Regions from separate parts of the Streptomyces sp. WZ-12 genome, predicted to be linked through region 2. Evidence: riboswitches for the same ligand, from Rfam matches in the RefSeq annotation. Region 2 holds a riboswitch; each other region holds the start of a gene.

Region 1 (4,435 bases), 7.0 Mb from region 2:
GGAGCTGGGACGCCATCCGGGCGGCGACCAGGCTGGTGCCGCCGAGGGAGACGAAGTCGTTGTCCAACCCGGGCCGGACGCCGAGGAGTTCCTCCCAGACGCCGGCGAGGCGGGCGGCGGTGCCGTGCAGGGCCGGGGCCGCGCCTCCGGGGTCGTTGTCGGCCGGGGTGGACGGCAACGGCCAGGGCAGCGCCTTGCGGTCGACCTTGCCGGAGGTACGGGTGGGCAGGCTCTCGACCTCGGCCAGGACGGGCACCAGTTGTGCCGGCAGTCTCTCCTTGAGCAGCGCGCGGGCCTTGTCCTGCTGGAAGCTGGAGCCGTCGCCGGTGCGCTGCTCGGGGATGACGTAGCCGACCAGGACCTGGGTGCCGGCCGGGGTGGTCTGGACGGCCGCGGCGGCACCGCGGACGCCGGGCAGGGCGCCCAACGCGGCGTCGATCTCGCCCAGTTCGATCCGGCGGCCGCCGAGCTTGATCTGGTCGTCGGCGCGGCCGACGAAGAGCAGGCCCTCGGGTTCGGCGCGCACCAGGTCGCCGGTGCGGTAGGCGCGGCCGGTCTGCAGGACGTCGTCGGGGACGTACCGTTCGGCGTCCTTGACGGGGTCGAGGTAGCGGGCGTTGCCGACGCCGCCGATGATCAGCTCGCCCTCCTCGCCGTAGGACACCGGCCGGCCCTCGCGGTCGACGACGGCGAGCTGCCAGCCTTCCAACGGCAGGCCGATGCGGACCGGTTGGCCCGGCTGGAGGCGGGCGGCGCAGGCGACGACGGTGGCCTCGGTGGGGCCGTAGGTGTTCCACATCTCGCGGCCGGGGCCGGCGAAGCGGTCGACGAGCCCGGCGGGGCAGGACTCGCCGCCCACGATCAGCAGGCGGACCCGGTGCATCGACTCGTCCGGCCAGAGCGCGGCGAGGGTGGGGACGGTGGAGACCACGGTGATGCCGCGCTCGACCAGCCACGGGCCGAGCTCGTGGCCGGCCCGGACCAGCGAGCGGGGGGCGGGGACCAGGCAGGCACCGTTCCGCCAGGCCAGCCACATCTCCTCGCAGGAGGCGTCGAAGGCGACGGACAGCCCGGCCAGCACCCGGTCGCCGGGGCCCAGCGGCCGGTCCTGGCAGAAGAGGCCGGCCTCGGCGTCGACGAACGCGGCGGCCGAACGGTGGCTGACGGCAACGCCCTTGGGCGCGCCGGTCGAACCCGAAGTGAAGATGATCCAGGCGTCGTCCTCGGGGGCCGGGGGCCGCTGCGCCCCGGTGGGCCGGGCCAGTCCGAGCGGCGGGGCGTCCGGGCCGAGGACGGCGCAGACGGCGGCCTCCCGGAAGACGGTGGCGGCCCGCTCGTCGGGGTCATCGGCGTCGACCGGTACGTATGCGGCGCCGCTGCGCAGGACGGCGAGGATCGAGAGGTACAGCTCGGCGGTTCCGGACGGCACGCGCACGCCGACCCGGTCACCGGGGCCGATCCCTTGCTGCCGGAGCTGTCGCGCGCGTCGTTCGATCTCGCTACACAGGTCGTGGTAGGTGATCGCCTCGGCGCCGGTGTCCAGGGCGAGCGCCTGGGGGTGTGCGGCGGCGGTGGCGTCGAGCACGTCGAGCAGAGTCCGCGGGGCGGGGGTGCCGGCGGTGCGGTATACCGCCCGCGGAGCCGCGGGCTCTGACGGCTCGAAGGACGATTCGAGAAGGGGCGACGACATCGATATGCCTTTGTTCGGTGCCGGTGGGTGGAGACCCTCGGACATTCGCCCCTACAGATGCCGCTGACCAGGCACGGGTTCGCCGGTCGCGCACCCCAATCCAGTATTCGAACACGTTGTGAAAGCCCCGGCGGGCCACTTGGGCAGGCCGCACGGGCAAACCGACCGCGGAGCCCAACCATGACGTGGGAAAGAATTGACTCCGGGCGGAGATTGTTTTCGGGATCTTCAACGCCGTGAGACAAAACCGCAGGTCAGAGACGCATCATCGATTGGTCACGGCCCGCGCGGTCAAGGCTTCGCCAAGTATTTGCATCTTCACGCACATGTTCATCGTCTTCTCACGGCGGTCTCATCACCCCGTCATGACGTCGCCATACCCTCGCAACGCGACCTTCACACACCGGGCCGCAGCCTTTTCGCCGCCAACGACGCCTGACGGCACGTCACTTGAGGATGTTCACCGCGCGGGCCACCACGAGCACGACGGTCAGCAGCGAGACCGCCGACTGCAACAGCATCAGCAGCTTCGCCCAACGGGTCAGCGGCATCACGTCGGTCGGGCTGAACGCGGTGGCGTTGGTGAAGGACAGGTACAGGTAGTCGGCGAACTGCGGCTCCCAGTGCTCCGGGGCCAGCGCCGGCGTCGCCATCTGCGGGAAGAGGAAGTCGGGGTAGCGGCGCACCGCATGGACCCGGGCGACCGGTCCGCCGCGGTCCCACTCCCAGTACCAGAGCGCGAAGGCGAGGACGTTGGTGACCCAGATGGCGCCGCCGGTGGCCAGCAGCGCCGCGGCGTCCTCGCCCTCCGTGCCGCGCACCAGGCCGATCACCAGGTGCACCGCGGACCAGCCGTTCGCCGCGCTGATCAACGCGATCAACGCCAGCCCCGCCCACCGGTAGAGCCGGGAGGCCCGCTCGATGCGGACCGGGTCGGCCGCCACCAGGACGAGCAGCAGCACCGTCTCCAGCCCCGGCAGCAGCCACCCCGGATGGATCGCCAGCCGCGCCGGCAGCCGCCACTGGAGCACCACCGCCACCAGCACCGCCAGCGTCGACGGCCAGCGGGGTTCGCCGCGGGTGACCCGTCGCCAGGCCGGCCGCAGCCGCCGCCCGGCCTCGTCCCACCCCGCCACCGCCGGCGCCAACAGCGCCTCGATGAGGTCCAGTCGCTCGGCCGGGGTGCCGCGGTCGCCCGCCTCGTCGGGCCGGGGGTGCTCGGACATGCGGATCATGCTCACCCGGGAGCCGGGCGGTGTCCAGCGGCTCGGCCGGGGCGGCGGGATCCAAAGGTGGCCGCTTGGTTAAGAGTCGGTCAAAAACTTGCACTTCCGCGCAAGTACCTCCGCCGGCAGGTCTAAGCTCCTAGAGGTTTTGACAGCGGTCACCTCGTTCGGTGAGGCGTCGTCACGGACACAGGCCACTGATCCCACCCGTCGAGAGACGCTCCGGATCAGGACAGGTCTCCCCGGCCCAAGGGGTGACCCCAGGTGGCTGCCCCGCACGGGGCTACGCCGTGACGTGCCAAAGCTCTGACGAGTGGGGGTGAACCAGTCGACGGCGACTGGTCCGCTCCTTACCGGATCGACGACGGCGCACCCAGGCGCCCCGACCGGAAGGAGGCGAGAGACATGGAATGCAGTAGTCCGGGCCATCAACGGCCCCTGCTCCGCCTGCCCTCGCATTCTTCCGGCACGCGGTAACCACCTTCCCTGCGCGGCATCCCGCCGCATCACGCCCCGTACGGCCCGCCGCCGGCACGGGAGGTCGTGCTGCGCGCCCGCGCAGGGAGGATGGCTGCAGCGTGCCCCCAACTCCGCCCCTTCAAGGGGCACTTGGGAGGTAGCCATGACCGAGACCACCATCCGCCCCACGGCCCCCGCCGCGCCCCCGACGGCGCCGCCCACCGCCGTCCTCGACGACGCGCACATCGGCGACATCCGCGGCGCGCTCGGCACCATCCGGCACGACGACACCGCCCCGCGCCGGGGCCTGTCCGCCAAGCTCAAGACCCTGTTGGCGATCGTCGGCCCGGGCCTGATCGTGATGGTCGGCGACAACGACGCCGGCGCCTTCGCCACCTACGGCCAGGCCGGCCAGAACTACGGCACGCATCTGCTGTGGACCCTGCTCCTGTTGGTGCCGGTGCTCTACGTCAACCAGGAGATGGTGCTCCGGCTCGGCGCCGTCACCGGGGTCGGGCACGCCCGGCTCATCCTGGAGCGGTTCGGGAAGTTCTGGGGCGCGTTCTCGGTCATCGACCTCTTCCTGCTCAACGCCCTCACCCTGGTCACGGAGTTCATCGGCATCACGCTGGCCGCCGGCTACCTGGGCCTGCCGAAGGTCGGCGCGGTGGTGCTGGCCGCCGCCGTGATCATCGCCTCCGCCTTCACCGGATCGTTCCGGCGGTTCGAGCGGATCGCCATCGGACTGTGCGCGGCCTCGCTGCTGCTCGTCCCGCTCTACTTCATGGTCCACCCGTCCACCGGTCAGATGGCCCACGACTTCGTCGTCCCCCATCTCCCCGGCGGCGCCGGCCAGTTGTCCACCGTGATGCTGCTGATCATCGGCATCGTCGGCACCACCGTCGCCCCCTGGCAGCTCTTCTTCCAGCAGTCCTACGTCATCGACAAGCGCATCACGCCGCGCTTCATGTCGTACGAGAAGGCCGACCTGTGGATCGGCATCGCCATCGTGGTGATCGGCGGCGCCGCCCTGATGGGGTGCACGGCCGCCGCCTTCGCC
Region 2 (4,435 bases):
CGGCTGCTGGGCTTTCGGCAGATGCAAATGGAGTGCAACGGCTTCTACGGGGGCGTCTCCGGAGGCCCGTGGATCAGTGACTACAACCCTTCCACCGAGACCGGCAGGGTCATCGGCAGCGTTGGCGGCTACAACGGCGGCGGGAACGATGCCAACGCCGACAACGTCACCTACTCACCCCTGTACGGCAAGGACGCCCAAGACCTCTACAACGACGCCAACGCAGGCCGCGCCGTTCTGCGCCCACACTCCTACGATCCGGCCACTGCCAGCACAGGATGAAGACCACCCGCGCCAGAGGACGCACTCTGTTCTCATGTCCGGTGCGGTTGTGGGTACTTGGCGCAGGATAGACAGGTGTCGGGCTCGCCCTTCGCCGAGTAGTGGTGGCTGACCAGGGGCTTCAACTGAGGTCGGCGGCCTTCGAAGCACCAGCGTCCGCGACCTACTCCAGCGCCCAACAGGCGTCCTCGGCATGAAACCGGTCAGAAGTACTCGATGGCAGCAAGGGCTCTGACGACCGACCGCAGTATGCGTGAGCAGCGGGAGCCGACCTCCTCGACCGGCTCCCGTACTGCCAACACGCATGTCTCCCAGACCACAAGCGAGTTGATCGCCGAGGGTGACTGGCCGGCAGCGCCCACGCGTGTGGGATCGCCGACTGGCCGGCCGGGTTGCTGTAGCCCGCGATCCGCAGGCCGTCGCCGCAGTCGGAGGTGGTGTCGACGTCGAGCCAGAAGCCCCTGCCGCAGTACAGCAGTACGCGGTGGCGGGGACGCAGGCTTTTCACCGCTGGGGCGCTCCGACCTACTGGCGCAAGGGGCTTACCGCTGGCAGGAGTTGGGGGTGCCATCGAGCCAAGGTTGGGGCAACACTTGCGCCCAGGTGCAATCATGGCACTACGCTCAGGCATCAGCAGGCACCTCACTGGCGAGGCTCCTGCACGAACATTGACCGCTGGACGGCCCTCGCTTCGCAACAGTCCGGCCCGCCTCGCCCTTCGTTCCTTCACGGCTCATCAACTGGCGTCATTTCCCTCGCCGTTGACTGACTCTTCCAGGATGCGCCCATGCACCTTCTACCCCGTCCAGGCTTCCGGCGCCTCAAGGACCCCGCACGCCCCCTGACGGTGCATTGCGCCCTCCAGGCCGTGTGCGACGGGCACGCGATGAACAAGACGCTCACCCTGTTCTCGCACATGTTCACAGGCACCGACGTGCGAGTGGACAGTCGGTGCACCGTCAGGCCGGACGGCAGAGTCAGCGTGCTCGCGCAAGTCGCCCTCACCCCGGACGCCTCCGCCACCGCCGCGCTGGAACGGCTCGTCGTCCACCTGACCCGCGAGCCCGGTGTACGCAACGTGCGCTGGCACCTGCACACCAAGAACACCCCCTCGGCCCCTCCCCGGCCACCCGGTCCGGACGACGAGAAACCCTCCCAGGGAACGGCCTGAGCGGGGACAACCCGAGCGAGCGCCGCTGCGCGGACTTCGTAGCAGCCCCTCGGCCTTTGCTGATCGGCCACCCGGGCCACGCACGCCACTTTCGACGTCGGAGCAGGCTTCCGTGCAGGCGGCTCGCGCGGGGTCAGACCGTCCGCAGGCATGGGACTTTTCCTCAACTGCGTTGATTTCTTGGGGGGTTGTTGAAGCGGTGTTCATTTGCGCGGTGACGCAAGTGGGGTAGCGTTCCGGTGGCTGGAAACGGGCACCTCGTTCGGTGAGGCGTCTGCACGGATACAGGCCACTGACCCGACGACGTCGAGAGACGCCCAGGATCAGGACAGGTCTCCTCGGCTTAAGGGGTGACCCCAAGTGGCTTCCCGCCCGTCCGGGTGGGGATACGCCGTGCAGTGTCGAAGCTCTTACGTGGAGGGTGTCTGTCCGGCGCAGGCAGGAAGGCTTCCCTGTCGTGAGCGTAACGACGCATCCAATATTGGAGGTGGTCAGGATGGTTCCTGATGGACATACGCGGCCTCACATGCAGCCTGGCCTCGTGAAGGTAGACGCCTGAGTCATTCCCTCGCGCTGTGACCGCGCGTGAGGCGTGCCGCGCATTCCACGGTCAACGGGATGCCGCGCGGCGGCTCGCTTTCGTTCCAGCGGCGCCGCCAGACGTCCGCCCGTTGGCTCTTCATCGCTCTTCAACGGCTCGCCATGGAGCCGTTTTTCGCCACGCCCGTACGCGGGTGCTCCCGCCTGTGGGCGTACGGTTCAGGGAGGCAGATACATGGCTTTTGGCATCACTCGGCAGACTCCCGATCAAGATCCCCGTCAGGAAGGGAGCCGTGCCCTTGTTGGCACGGCGGTGCAGGATCCCGCGCATGTCGGGGACATCGTCGGTGCGTTGGGAACCATCCGCCAAGGGGACAGCGGTCGGCGGCGGTCGTGGGGGCAGCGCATCCGCGCGCTACTGGTGATCATGGGGCCCGGACTGATCGTGATGGTCGGGGACAACGACGCCGGCGGCGTGTCGACGTACGCTCAGGCAGGCCAGAACTACGGCATGAAGCTGCTGTGGACCCTGGCTTTGCTGATCCCGGTGCTCTACGTCAACCAGGAGATGGTGGTCCGTCTCGGAGCGGTCTCCGGTGTCGGGCACGCCCGGCTGATCTTCGAACGGTTCGGCACGTTCTGGGGTGCCTTCAGCGTCGGTGATCTGTTCCTGGTCAACGCGCTGACGATCGTGACCGAGTTCACCGGCGTCTCCCAGGCACTGAGCTACTTCGGGATACCCGCGTACGTGGCCGTCCCGATGGCTGCCGTGCTGCTGTTCGCCGTGGTGGCCGGGGGGTCCTTCCGGCGCTGGGAGCGGTTCTTGTTCCTGCTGATCGCGGTGAACGTGGTGATGTTCCCCATGGCGCTGCTGGCTCATCCGAAGGTCGGCACGGCCGCTCAGGGTTTGATCCCGCAGTTCCCCGGCGGGCTCGACTCCACGCTGCTGCTCGTGATCGTCGCCATCGTCGGTACCACCGTCGCCCCGTGGCAGCTGTTCTTCCAGCAGTCGAACGTGGTGGACAAGCGGATCACGCCGCGTTGGATCCGTTACGAGCGCGCGGACCTGTGGATCGGCATCGCTGTCGTCATGGCCGGCGGTGCGGCGATCATGGCGACCGCGGCCTTCGTCTTCCACGGCACGGACCTGTTCGGTCAGTTCAGCGACGCCGGTGGTGTGGCGAACGGGCTGCGGGAACACGGAAGTTCGGCCCTGGGGGCGCTGTTCGCGATCCTCCTGCTGGACACCGCCCTCATCGGCGCCAACGCCGTGGGACTGGCCACCGCCTACACCTTCGGGGACACCTTCAAAAAGCGGCACTCGCTGCACTGGAAGATGTCCGAGGCTCCCTTGTTCTACGTCGGTTACGCCCTCCTGATCGGCATCTCCGCCACGGTCACACTCGCGGCGAACGACCAGGTCCAGGGCCTGATCACCCAGGGCGTCCAGGCACTGGCGGGGGTCCTGCTCCCTTCGGCAACCGTCTTCCTCGTCCTGTTGTGCAACGACCGGCCGGTGCTGGGCCCGTGGGTGAACACCGCCAAGCAGAACATCGTCGCGGGCCTGATCGTCTGGACGCTGGTGCTGCTCTCACTGGCACTGACCGCGGCCACCTTCTTTCCGAACCTGACCACAACGCAATGGGAGGTCGGTCTCGCTGCCGGCGCGGCCGTCGGCGCTGTCGGCGGGACCTTCGTTGCCCTGCGGTCGCGGCATGCGGCGAACGTCGCCGCCGCGCGCGTGGCCGCTTGGCTACACGCCATGGACCAGGATGATCCAGCCGTACCCGAACCCCTGAGCAAGGCAGACCGCAAGGCGTTGCTGGAGGCCGACCGCAAGGCGTGGCGCACCCCCGCACTCTCCGCCCTGGAGAAGCCGAAGTTCTCCCCCCTGCGCCGAGCCGGGCTGCTCACGCTGCGCGGTTACCTGGTCATTGCGGTCGGCTTGGTCATCGTCAAAATTGCCCAACTGGCCGCAGGACACTGACCGTCGGCCCGCAGCCACTTCGTGGGGCGGCAAACGGCCGCCCCACGCATCCCTCTGGCACGACAACGTGTCACCGGAAGTGCACTGTGCCTGGACGGCCGTCCCGTCCCGGTGGCGGTCCCGCCGCAGTTCGTCCGCACGGCGCTGCGTCGAGTGTCGGTAGGGGCGGCGTGGGCATCTCACGCGTGCCCGTGGTGCGGTGTGCGCCGGGTGTAACGCCAGGCACTCGCGGCTCGTGACGGAATCGAAATTCGATCTTCCTAAGCTGCTGTCTCTGGGCTGCTGCCGCTGACGGGGGCAGTCCGGCTCAAGGGAGTGGACACGCCGCGGAGTGGAGTTTTGGTGGCAACTGGCGCGAAGGACGGCAGCGTCCGTACGGTCTGTTCGTACTGCGGGGTGGGCTGCGGGATCGTTCTGGACGTGGCGCGGGACCCTGCCGACGGTCGGCTCCGTGG
Region 3 (4,435 bases), 7.5 Mb from region 2:
GACGCCGCAGACGCCCATGATGTCGAGGATCGCGTCCGAGCTGATGTGCGGGAACAGCACGGCGGCGGTCAGGATGATGGAGAGGGCGACCAGGACGGCGACGACGAAGGACGTGAAGACGTTCATCGCCCGCCCGTTGACCCACGGTCCGAGCACGGCCTTGTCGTTGCAGAGCAGCAGCAGGAAGACCGAGGCGGAGGGCAGCAGCACCCCGGCGAGGGTCTGCACGCCCTCGGTGAGCAGCCCGAGCGGGGAGCCGGGGATGACCACGATGACCGCGGCGGCCAGGATGAGCCCGGCGAAGACCGCGTAGAAGCCCTTGGCGCTGCGCACGCCGCGGTGCAGCGAGTGCTTCAGGCCCAGCACGTCGCCGATGGCGTAGGCGGTGGAGAGCGAGACGGCCGAGGCGCCGATGATGGAGGCGTCCAGCAGGGCGATGGCGAACAGCACGCCGGCGGTCCGGCCGGCGTACTTCGTCAGGCCGGCGGCCACGTCCTCGGCGTCGGTGAAGTTGCCGAACTCGCCGTGCCCGGCGAACGCGGCCGCGCAGAACCCCATCATCGCGGCGGCGCCGACGACCACGACGGCGATGCCGATCCACAGGTCGGCCTTCTCGTAGCGCATGAAGCGCGGGGTGATGCGCTTGTCGATGACGTAGGACTGCTGGAAGAAGAGCTGCCAGGGGGCGACGGTGGTCCCCACGATGGCGATGATCAGCAGCATCACGTCCGACAGTTGGGAGTGGTGCGGCAGGCCCGGGACGACGAAGTCGTGCGCCATCTGCGCCGCCGGCGGGTGCACGATGAAGTAGATCGGCACCAGCAGCAGCGACCCCGCGCACAGGGCTATCGCGGTGCGCTCGAACCGGCGGAACGAGCCGGTCGACGCGGCCATCACCACGATCGCCGCCGCCACCAGCACGCTCGGCACCTTCGGCAGCCCGAGGTAGCCGACCGCGAGGGTGATGCCGATGAACTCGGTGACGAGGGTGAGGGCGTTGAGCAGGAAGAGGTCGATGACCGAGAACGCGCCCCAGAACTTCCCGAACCGCTCCAGGATGAGCCGGGCGTGCCCGACCCCGGTGACGGCGCCGAGCCGGAGCACCATCTCCTGGTTGACGTAGAGCACGGGGACGAGCAGCAGCAGGGTCCACAGCAGGCTGGTGCCGTAGTTCTGGCCGGCCTGTGTGTAGGTGCCGAAGGCGCCGGCGTCGTTGTCGCCGACCATCACGATCAGGCCCGGGCCGACGATCGCCAACAGGGTCTTGAGCTTGGCGGACAGGCCCCGGCGCGGGGCGGTGTCGCCCTGCCGGATGGTGCCGAGCGCGCCCCGGATGTCGCCGGTGTGCGCGTCGTCGAGGACCGCGGAGGACGGCGTCGGGGTGGGCGGTGCGGTGGTGGACAGTTCGGTCATGACGGCCTCCCGGTCCCCCGTCCGGGGGAGGTTCGGGGGCACGCGGCGGCACCGTTCCGCGAGTGGGCAGCCCGGGTGCCGGGACGGCGGGGAGCCGTGCCGGTGGGGCCGCGGACGGGCGGAAGCGGGCGTGGAGAGGAGGGGTGTTACCGCGTGCCGGAGGTCAACGAGGACATACGGGTGCGGGGCCAACTGTGGCCCGGACTACTGCAATGGCCGTCCATGTCCCTCGCCTCCTCCCGGCCGGGGCGCCCGGGGCGCCATCACGGGCACGGCAAGGAGCGGACCGGCGCACGGGCCGGCTCACCCCTACTCGTCAGAGCTTTGGCACTCCACGGCGTAATCCCCTTGCCGGGGCAGCCACTTGGGGTCACCCCTTAACCCGGGGAGACCTGTCCTGAACCTGGGCGTCTCTCGACGTCGTGGGGTCAGTGGCCTGTGTCCGTGCAGACGCCTCACCGAACGAGGTGCCTTCGATTTCCTCGAATGCCCAGCAGCATACCGGTCTACTTGCACATGGACGCAACTACTTGACCGAACCTTGACGGCGGACGCGTCGGCGAACCCGGCACGGCCACCCAGCGGTTGGGGTGACGAACAGGGCAACTGCGCGCCGCTCGGGCCGAGTTGGACGGCGCCGCGGACTCCGCGAACGGGAAGCCCCAGACGGTGCCCGCGGCTGCGCCCACCAGACACCATCCACCGGTCCCTCCCGCTACTCCCACCCATCAGGCCCGACCGCCCGGACCCGCGCTCCTCGGTCGAGACGCCATCCCGCACCAACGCCGGGGAGTGCGCAAGCCGCCCCCTCGATCACGTTCCGTAACGGATCGCCGCGCATCCATGGGCAGCCCTGCCCCGGGAGTGTTAGAAATAGCAGCATGGCCGCAGGGTCCGGCCGATATCGGCGCGCAACGGTACGGTCACTGACCGAACGACGCCCGCAGAGCGTCGCGGGGCAGGTCTTCCTGCTCCAACTCGTCGTCGGTCTCCTGGTGGTCCTGGGCGTACTGGGGGCGCTGCTGCTGACCTCCCGGCACGACGCCGAGCAGGAGGCGCGCAACCGCTCGGTGGCCGTCGCGGAGACCTTCGCGCACTCCCCCGGGCTGCCGGCCGCGCTCCGTTCCCCCGACCCGACGAAGACGCTGCAACCCCTCACCGAGGCCGCCCGGAACCGCGCGCGGGTCGACTTCATCGTCGTGATGAACACCCACGGCATCCGCTACACCCACCCCGAGCCCGCGGAGATCGGCAAGCGCTTCGTCGGCGACATCAAGCCCTCGCTGGCCGGCAAGGTGGCGGTGGAGAGCGTGAACGGCCCGCTCGGACACGAGGTGCAGGCCGTGGTCCCGGTCACCGACGCCCACGGCTCGGTGGTGGGCCTGGTGTCCGCGGGGATGAAGGTGGCGAGCGTCAGCCGCGCCATCGCCGCCCACCTCCCGGCGATCTTCGGCATCAGCGCCGCGGCGCTGGTGCTCGCCACCGCCGCCACCTGGGTGATCACCACCAGGCTGCGACGTCAGACCCGCGGGCTGGGGTCCGTCGAGATGGGCCGCATGTACGAGCACCACGAGGCGGTACTGCACGCCGTCCGGGAGGGCGTGGTCATCGTCAGCGGCGACGGGCGGCTGCTGCTGGCCAACGACGAGGCCAGACGGCTGCTGGCACTGCCCGAGGACGCCGAGGGACAGGAGGTGGCCCGGCTGCCGGACCTCGCCCCGGGGCTGGCCGAGCTGCTGTCCTCCGGCCGCGCGGCCACCGACGAGATCCACCAGGCCGGCGGCCGGCTCCTGGCGGTGAACCAGCGGCCCACCGACCGCTACGCCGCCGGCACGGGGACGGTCGCCACCATCCGCGACTCCACGGAGCTGCGGCTGCTCTCGGGCCGGGCCGAGGTCGCCCACGAACGGCTGCGGCTGCTGTACGAGGCCGGGGTGAGCGTCGGCACCACCCTGGACGTCGCGCGCACCGCCGAGGAGCTGGCGGAGGTCGCGGTGCCGGGCTTCGCCGACTTCGTGACCGTCGACCTGGCGGCACCCGTCCTGCACGGCGACGAGCCGGCCGCCGGCGGCGCCTACCAGATGCTGCGCACCGCGACGCACGGCATCCGCGCCGACCACCCCTTCCGCCCCTCCGGCACCTCGATCACGTTGGTGGGCGGCACTCCGCAGGCGCGCGGCATGGTCGGCGGACACTCCGAGGTCGTGCCCGATCTGTCGACGACCCGCGACTGGCATTTGCAGGACCCGGAGCAGGGCGACCGCATCGTGGCGTACGGCGTCCACTCGCTGATCGCCACGTCGCTCAAGGCCCGCGGCAACATCCTGGGCGTGGCCAGCTTCTGGCGCTCGGAACGGCCGGAGCCGTTCGACGACGAGGACCGGTCGCTGGCCGAGGAACTGGTCGCGAGGGCCGCGCTGAGCATCGACAACGCCCGGCGGTACACCCGGGAGCACGCGCTGGCGGTGACCCTGCAACGCAGTCTGCTGCCGCGCACCCTGCCCGAACAGAGCGCGATGGAGGTGGCGCACCGCTACCTGCCCGCCCAGTCGGGGGTGAGCGGTGACTGGTTCGATCTGATCCCGCTGTCCGGGAGCCGGGTGGCGCTGGTGGTCGGCGATGTCGTCGGCCACGGGTTGCACGCCGCGGCCACCATGGGCCGGCTGCGCACGGCGGTGCACACCTTCTCCACCCTCGACCTCACCCCCGACGAGCTGCTGGGCCACGTCAACGACCTCGTCGAGCAGATCGACCAGGAGGAGGCGGACACCGGCAGCGGCACCGGGATCACCGGCGCCACCTGCCTGTACGCGATCTACGATCCGGTCACCCGGCGCTGCGACATGGCCCGGGCCGGGCACCCGCCGCCGGCGCTCGTCCACCCAGACGGCACCGTGGAGTTCCCCAACCTGCCGGCCTGCCCGCCCCTGGGACTGGGCGGCGTGCCCTTCGAGACCGCGGAGCTGCGGCTGCCCGAGGGCACCCAGATCGTGCTCTACACCGACGGGCTGGTCGAGGAGCG

The links. A riboswitch is a leader RNA that binds a small molecule or an ion and turns the genes downstream of it on or off. The one in region 2 is predicted to bind magnesium.
Region 1: it holds a riboswitch for magnesium, as region 2 does, so the genes downstream of both, PV796_RS07025 (NRAMP family divalent metal transporter) here and PV796_RS37705 (NRAMP family divalent metal transporter) in region 2, are expected to answer to the same signal.
Region 3: it holds a riboswitch for magnesium, as region 2 does, so the genes downstream of both, PV796_RS04525 (NRAMP family divalent metal transporter) here and PV796_RS37705 (NRAMP family divalent metal transporter) in region 2, are expected to answer to the same signal.

The regions. Positions count from the first base shown of each region.
Region 1 is NZ_CP118574.1:1,642,158-1,646,592, forward strand. Features, by position in the region: gene pls (epsilon-poly-L-lysine synthase Pls) at 1-1,690, opposite strand, end outside; gene PV796_RS07020 (hypothetical protein) at 2,137-2,916, opposite strand; M-box (ykoK) riboswitch at 3,072-3,242, shown strand; gene PV796_RS07025 (NRAMP family divalent metal transporter) at 3,539-4,435, shown strand, end outside.
Region 2 is NZ_CP118574.1:8,604,739-8,609,173, reverse strand. Features, by position in the region: gene PV796_RS37720 (trypsin-like serine peptidase) at 1-282, shown strand, start outside; gene PV796_RS37710 (hypothetical protein) at 1,070-1,453, shown strand; M-box (ykoK) riboswitch at 1,704-1,881, shown strand; gene PV796_RS37705 (NRAMP family divalent metal transporter) at 2,346-3,980, shown strand; gene PV796_RS37700 (bifunctional nitrate reductase/sulfite reductase flavoprotein subunit alpha) at 4,323-4,435, shown strand, end outside.
Region 3 is NZ_CP118574.1:1,109,562-1,113,996, forward strand. Features, by position in the region: gene PV796_RS04525 (NRAMP family divalent metal transporter) at 1-1,413, opposite strand, end outside; M-box (ykoK) riboswitch at 1,714-1,887, opposite strand; gene PV796_RS04530 (SpoIIE family protein phosphatase) at 2,295-4,435, shown strand, end outside.